2 regions of the Halopseudomonas salegens genome follow, and region 2 is predicted to be linked to the other one. Evidence: predicted binding sites of a transcription regulator. Region 2 holds the regulator's gene; the other holds the start of a gene.
What was found. Region 2 encodes FliA, which starts transcription of late flagellar genes. Its sites were predicted from a motif close to CTAAAGTTTNNNNNNNNNNNGCCGNTAA; they were not measured.
Positions count from the first base shown of each region.

Region 1: a site for FliA is predicted at 1,783-1,810, ahead of BLU07_RS01010 (methyl-accepting chemotaxis protein). Genes of this name have one in related genera too.

Region 1 covers NZ_LT629787.1:230,403-233,821, forward strand. The annotation lists gene BLU07_RS01010 (methyl-accepting chemotaxis protein) at 17-1,648, opposite strand; gene BLU07_RS01015 (exopolysaccharide biosynthesis protein) at 2,086-2,673, shown strand; gene BLU07_RS01020 (response regulator transcription factor) at 2,823-3,419, shown strand, end outside.
Region 2 covers NZ_LT629787.1:2,085,199-2,088,617, reverse strand. The annotation lists gene flhF (flagellar biosynthesis protein FlhF) at 1-784, shown strand, start outside; gene fleN (flagellar synthesis regulator FleN) at 814-1,641, shown strand; gene BLU07_RS09400 (RNA polymerase sigma factor FliA) at 1,641-2,372, shown strand; gene BLU07_RS09395 (chemotaxis response regulator CheY) at 2,556-2,933, shown strand; gene BLU07_RS09390 (protein phosphatase CheZ) at 2,955-3,419, shown strand, end outside.

The DNA of each region.
Region 1 (3,419 bases), 1.9 Mb from region 2:
TGTGGCGGGAATACCGTCAACTGCTGCGAAACTCTGCCGCCATGTCCTGCAACTGTGCCGCCAGACGGGCCAACTCGGCGCTGCCTTCGGCGACATGCTGAGAGCCCGCGTGGTTCTCTTGTGCTATTCCCATAATCGACGACACATTACCGCTGACCTGATCAGCAACAACGGATTGCTGTTCAGCAGCGCTGGCAATCTGGGTACCCATCTCGGTTACCTGATCCAGAGCGGCCGAAATGTCTCTGAGTTGCTCCGCGACTTTTTCCCCAAGAGCCCGTGTGTCCTCGACCTTTTCTCGTCCGGACTGCATGGCAGCCGTTGCCTCCTGGCTTTCCCGCTGCAGCGCACTGATGACTGTGGTGATTTCTTCAGTGGAATCCTGGGTTCGCTTGGCCAAAGACCGGACCTCGTCAGCCACTACCGCAAACCCTCGGCCTTGCTCACCGGCTCTGGCTGCTTCAATCGCCGCATTGAGAGCCAACAGATTGGTCTGGTCGGCAATCGAGGTAATGACCTCTACTACCTGGCGGATGTCTGAACTGCGTTGCGCCAGATTGGCAATGCTGTCAGCGATACGACCAATCTCCTCAGACAGCTCGGCCAGACCCCGGCTGCCGTCCTCGCCGAATTTCCGCCCCGTGTGGCTGAGCGTTTGGGCATTGGTCACCGCTGACTGGGTTTCGGTGGCGCTGCGCGATACGTCGGCAGCCGCAGCGGCCATCTCGTTCATGGCGACAGCTACCTGGTTGGTCTGCTCGGTCTGGGCTTCAATGTTCCTCTTTGTCTGTACGCTCACAGAGGACATTTCCTCTGCCGCTGAGGCGGTTTCTTGAGAGGCGGCGGTCAAGCGTGAAAACACCTTGTCGATCCGGGCGACAACATCGTTAACGCTGAGCGCAACATCCGCAATCTCGTCTTTACCAATGACCGGCACCCTTACCGACAGGTCAGAGTGATGGGCAAGCTCATCCATGGACTTCCGTAACGCTTCCAGCGGCGTTTTGATCGAGCGGTACATCAGCAAGCCATACCCAACCAGGAGCAGCAACATCAAGGCAGTGGTACCGATATAGATGCGGTTGGATTGGGCATACAGTCGGGCCACCTGGTCCCTGGCTACGCCGGCTTCGTCGATCTGCAGGGCGACCAGTTCGGAGATCTTGTCCGTTACCGGATCTATGGCCAGGTACAGCGGTTCGATGCTGCTGTGCAATTCTTGTTCAGCGCTGCCAGGGTAGCGCGACAGCTGCGACAGGGCTGTTTCGATTTCGCGATTGGCCGGGCGAAACAGCGCCTGGGTCTGATCGACAAGGGTGCGCTCTGTGGCCGTTAATTCGGTAGCCAGGTATTCCTGCCAGCGGCTATCAATCAATTGCCGGGCCTGAGTGATCTGCTCGGCAGCCTCGCGGCCACTTACCATGCCGGCATTGGCCTTGTTCACCGCATCAATGACCAATACTGCGTAATTGTCCGAAATGTCTTTCAGATCCTGCAGAGGAACGACGCGGTCGCTATAGATACCGGTGACGCCGGCGTTGATATTCTTGAAAACCAGCAAGCCGTAGAGGGAAAGGCACAGCATTGCGGCCAGGGGAGTAACGATAACGACAATCAGACGATTTTTGATCGACAACAAATTAAGCACAGCAGTGTCTCCACTTGAAGGTAACAAGCAACATTCAAACTACGTGGGATAAAGGGATCTAACGGGTCATTGTCGCCGGGTTATGTTTCAGCGAAACACTGCCAACGGCTTGATCTCAGTAACTCGGTTATTTCGTATCGACATAAAGGCGGGGGACTTTAGCAGATTTTGTCTCAAGGCGTCATACAATCACGGTTGTGTTGCCCTGATATGTTCAGCGCCAGACCTTGCTTGCTGAATGTAATCCGCGTGTCGGGCCATAGCGGCGGGCGCGGCGGCGGGCGCGCTCACAGGCTGAGTCGTGGCAAATACGACTTGCCTGCAGGTTCTCGACGCCGGCCATCGTGAAGGGTTACATTGAACGCTTCTTGACTTGGCCGCCCCGATCCCGGGAATTTACCGCACAAGGCGTTTGATTTGTCTACAGGATTCCTGCGATGAAGCAGCCGTTGCAAAACCTCGAGCAACTGCTTGATCACATCGGTGAGCTGGCGCGTGACAACGATCGGGTATCGATTGCGATGGTCGTAGAGTCGATCGGCAGCCGGTCCTTTGGACCGATGCTGATGCTCATTGGCATGATACTTTTTTCGCCACTGAGCGGCGTGCCGGGCATGTCGATTTTCATGGCAACGGTCGTCTTGCTGGTAGCGGTACAAATGTTGATTGGAAGAAAGCATTTCTGGTTGCCGCAATACATCCTGACTCGCTCGGTCAACAACGCCAAATTACAGAAGGCGCTGGACTGGCTCAGCAAGCCGGCCCGGGTCATAGACCGGGTGCTGAAACCCCGGCTGACATTTCTGGTGCGAAGAACAGGCAGCTACGGAGTAGCCGCGCTTTGCGTCGTGGTGGGGCTGGTCATGCCATTCATGGAACTGGTGCCATTTTCCTCATCGGCCGCCGGACTGTCCTTCCTGGCACTCGGGCTTGCGCTGGTCGTGCGTGACGGGCTGCTGGTACTGTTTGCGCTTGCAGTGCTCGGTACCGCTCTGGCGTTGGTAGGTACTAACCTGCTTGGATAAGGTGAGGAACGCACCTCGATTTTTTGACGACGTCATCGGCACTTGCTTCGCGCTGAGCAAGGCCGGCATCCCAGAGAATCCTCGCTGATATGGCCTTGTGCTGTGATGGTGTCAAGGTACAGGTGTAACGCTGTCAAAGTAGGGGGTATATGCGCATTCTGGTCATTGAAGACAATAAAGATATCCTGGCGAATGTGCTGGATTACCTTGAGCTCAAAGGCTTCTCGGTGGATTGCGCCCAGGACGGTGTGACGGGGTTGCACCGGGCGGTGAGTGCACACTATGACCTGATTGTATTGGATATCATGCTGCCCGGTATGGATGGCTACCAGGTCTGTAAGCGATTGCGTGAAGATGCCGGGTTTGCTACACCGATCATAATGCTGACAGCGCGTGATGCGCTGGATGACCGTCTGCAGGGGCTGCACTCTGGGGCCGATGATTACCTTGTCAAACCCTTTGCATTATCCGAACTGGTTGCACGCATCTATGCGATCTTGCGTCGCAGCCAAGGTAGCTCTGCACAGCAGTTGAGCGTGGCAGACCTGAGCTACGACCTGGATACACTGCAGGTCAGGCGAGCGGGGCAGCTTTTAAAGCTGAATCGCACCGGTCTCAAGCTGCTCGAACTGCTCATGCGGCGAAGCCCTGCGGTATTACGTCGAGAGGTGCTGGAGGAGGGGCTGTGGGGCGAGGAACTGCCACAAAGCGATAGCCTGCGTAGCCAGATCCACCAATTACGCCAA
Region 2 (3,419 bases):
AGAGCTGTCGCAGCAATTGATGACCAAGGTGGCCGATATCTCCGATCAGCGCCAGGCCTGGCGCTTGCTCCTGGCTCATCTGGCGCACAGCCTGCCGGTTGCAGAAGCCGACCTGGTGGACAAGGGCGGTGTTATCGCTCTGGTTGGGCCGACCGGCGCCGGCAAGACTACCACCCTGGGCAAACTGGCCGCGCGCTATGTGCTCAAACACGGCAGTCAACACGTGGCTCTGGTTACCATGGATACCTATCGTATTGGTGCCCATGAACAGCTGCGTACCCTGGGCCGTATTCTCAATGTGCCGGTACGGGTGGTGGATGAACAGAACAACCTGAGCGAGGTGTTGGCGGATTTTGCCGACAAGCGTCTGGTGCTGGTGGATACTGCGGGTATGCATGGGGATGATCCGGAGCTGCGCAGCCAGCTGAATGAGCTGGCGCAACAGGGTCGCCGAGTGCAACCTCTGCTGGTACTGCCGGCCACCAGCCAGTATCGTGTGCTCAAGGCTGCCTGGCACAGCTATAAACGCTGCAACCTGGTTGGCTGTGTGCTGACCAAGGTCGATGAGGCAGCGACACTGGGTGAGGGACTCGGGCTGGCTATGGAGGTCGGTTTGCCGTTAGCCTATCTGGCAGATGGCCAGCGTATTCCGGATGACATCAGTAAGGCCGTTGGCCATAAGCTGGTCAGTCGTGCAGTCAGCCTGGCCAGTGAGGAAACACCGGCAGATGCCACCATGGCCGACGTTTTTGCCGGTATACTAAATAGCCAGCGTGCTGGTTGAAAACAATACAGATTAAGGTAAGCAGCGAGATGGCGAGCAATCATCCGGTTCAGGTTATCGCAGTCACTGGTGGCAAGGGCGGCATCGGCAAGACTAACGTGTCGGTCAACCTGAGTCTGGCGTTGGCTGATCTGGGGCGACGCGTCGTCTTGCTTGACGCTGACCTTGGTCTTGCCAACGTGGATGTACTGCTTGGCCTGAAACCCAAAGCCACTCTGGTGGACGTGCTTGACGGTACCTGTGAGCTGCGTGACGTGCTGATAGATGGTCCGGGCGGTATACGCATCGTGCCGGCGGCTTCTGGCGCTGCGCGGATGGTCAATCTGCAACCGCAGGAGCATGCCGGTCTGATCCAGGCCTTCAGTGATATCGGCCAGAATATTGACGTGCTGATTGTGGATACCGCTGCCGGGATCAGCGATTCGGTGGTCAGCTTTGTGCGCGCTGCCCAGGAAGTGCTGGTGGTCGTCTGTGACGAACCGACTTCGATTACCGATGCCTACGCCTTGATCAAGCTGCTCAACCGGGATCACGGCATGACCCGTTTCCGTGTTCTGGCAAATATGGTGCATACGCCGCAGGAAGGCCGTTCAGTTTTTGCTAAGCTGACCAAGGTAACGGATCGTTTTCTGGATGTCGCACTTCAGTATGTTGGCGCAGTTCCTTACGACGAGTCGGTACGCAAGGCGGTACAGAAGCAAAAGGCAGTTTACGAAGCCTTTCCGCGCAGCAAGGCCTCTATTGCCATTCGTGGCATAGCGCAAAAAGTGGATGGCTGGCCGCTGCCGGCTAACCCGCGCGGGCATCTCGAGTTTTTTGTCGAGCGCTTGGTGCAGCGGACAGGATCAGGCTTATGATGGCATCGGCTGGCGGGGTGAGCATGTATACGCGAGCGCAAAATAATAATTATCAGGATCAGTTGGTGGAGCAGTTTGCTCCGTTGGTCAAGCGTATCGCTTATCATTTGCTGGGCCGTTTGCCGGCCAGTGTTCAGGTCGATGATTTGCTCCAGGCCGGCATGATCGGTTTGCTTGAAGCGTCGCGCAAGTTCGACCATGGCAAGGGCGCCAGTTTTGAAACCTACGCCGGCATTCGCATTCGTGGCGCCATGCTGGATGAGGTGCGCAAGGGGGATTGGGCGCCACGTTCGGTGCACCGTAATTCGCGGATGGTCAGTGAAGCGATACGTGCGGTCGAGTCCCGATTGGGGCGTGACGCTAAAGATCATGAGGTTGCGGCCGAATTAGACGTAAGCGTTGACGATTATTACGCCATGCTCAACGATACTGCCGGCAGCCGCCTGTTCAGTTTTGATGATTTGCTGGCTGCGGGGATGCCGGCCGAGTCGGTTGGTGAAGAAGGTCCGTTTGATGGCTTGCGTGACGATCGCTTTCGCGCCGCCCTGGTCGAGGCTATCGATAGTCTGCCAGAGCGTGAACGGCTGCTGTTGTCGCTGTATTACGACGAAGAGCTCAACCTGAAAGAGATTGGCGCCGTGCTCGGGGTCAGCGAATCCCGGGTAAGTCAGCTCCACTCGCAATCGGCTGCTCGCTTGCGAGCGCGATTGTCGGGTTGGCAGGGAGACTGACCCGGTTCTGTTGGCGCCCAATGCGCAGGGATTATTTTCGTCGCTATCGGCAGCGCTGCTGCAGCAAGTCCGGTAGACTGACGGCTGGATTATTAACCGGCTTGTTTGGCCAATAACATTAGGTAGGCGGGGCACCGAGCCGCTGGATTCCTGGTTTGTACGGAGGTCGACTTGGACAAGAACATGAAAATTCTCATTGTTGATGATTTTTCGACAATGAGGCGGATTATCAAGAACCTGTTGCGCGACCTCGGGTTTACCAATACCGCTGAAGCCGATGACGGTACGTCTGCGCTGCCCATGCTGCAAAGCGGCAACTTCGACTTTCTGGTGACCGACTGGAACATGCCCGGCATGAGCGGTATCGACCTGTTGCGAGCAGTTCGCGCCGACGAGCGCCTCAAACACTTGCCCGTGTTGATGGTGACTGCCGAAGCCAAGCGTGACCAGATCATTGAAGCGGCTCAGGCTGGCGTCAATGGCTATGTGGTCAAACCCTTTACCGCCCAGGCTCTGAAAGAGAAGATCGAAAAGATTTTTGAGCGCGTACAGGCACAATAATCAAGCACCGGGGTACAGGTTATGGCGTTAAGTAAGGATCCCGGCCAGGCGACCGCTCAGGAGTTCGAAAACTCACTCAAGGACAACGCGCGCCAATTGGTCGAGTACCTGGAACAGGGCAAGTTCGGTGAAGCCATCATGGTGGTTCATGCCATCAACCAGGCGCGTGATCGCGGCCTCTACCATGAGGTTGGTCAGCTGACCCGCGCACTGCACAATGCCATCGTGAATTTTCAGCTGGATACCAGTCATGCTCTGGGAGAGCAGGAGCCAGACGGTGAAGTGTCCAAGATCAGCGATGCCTCTGACCGGCTCGATTATGTCGTCAAGCTGACTGAGGGCGCGGCCAATAAAACCATGGATCTGGTTGATGACACCCTTCCGGTGGCGACCGATCTCGGGCAGCAGGCCGCTGCCTTACGCAATGACTGGCAGCGCCTGCAGCGGCGCGAGATGGCCGCTGATGAGTTCCGGGACTTGTACCGG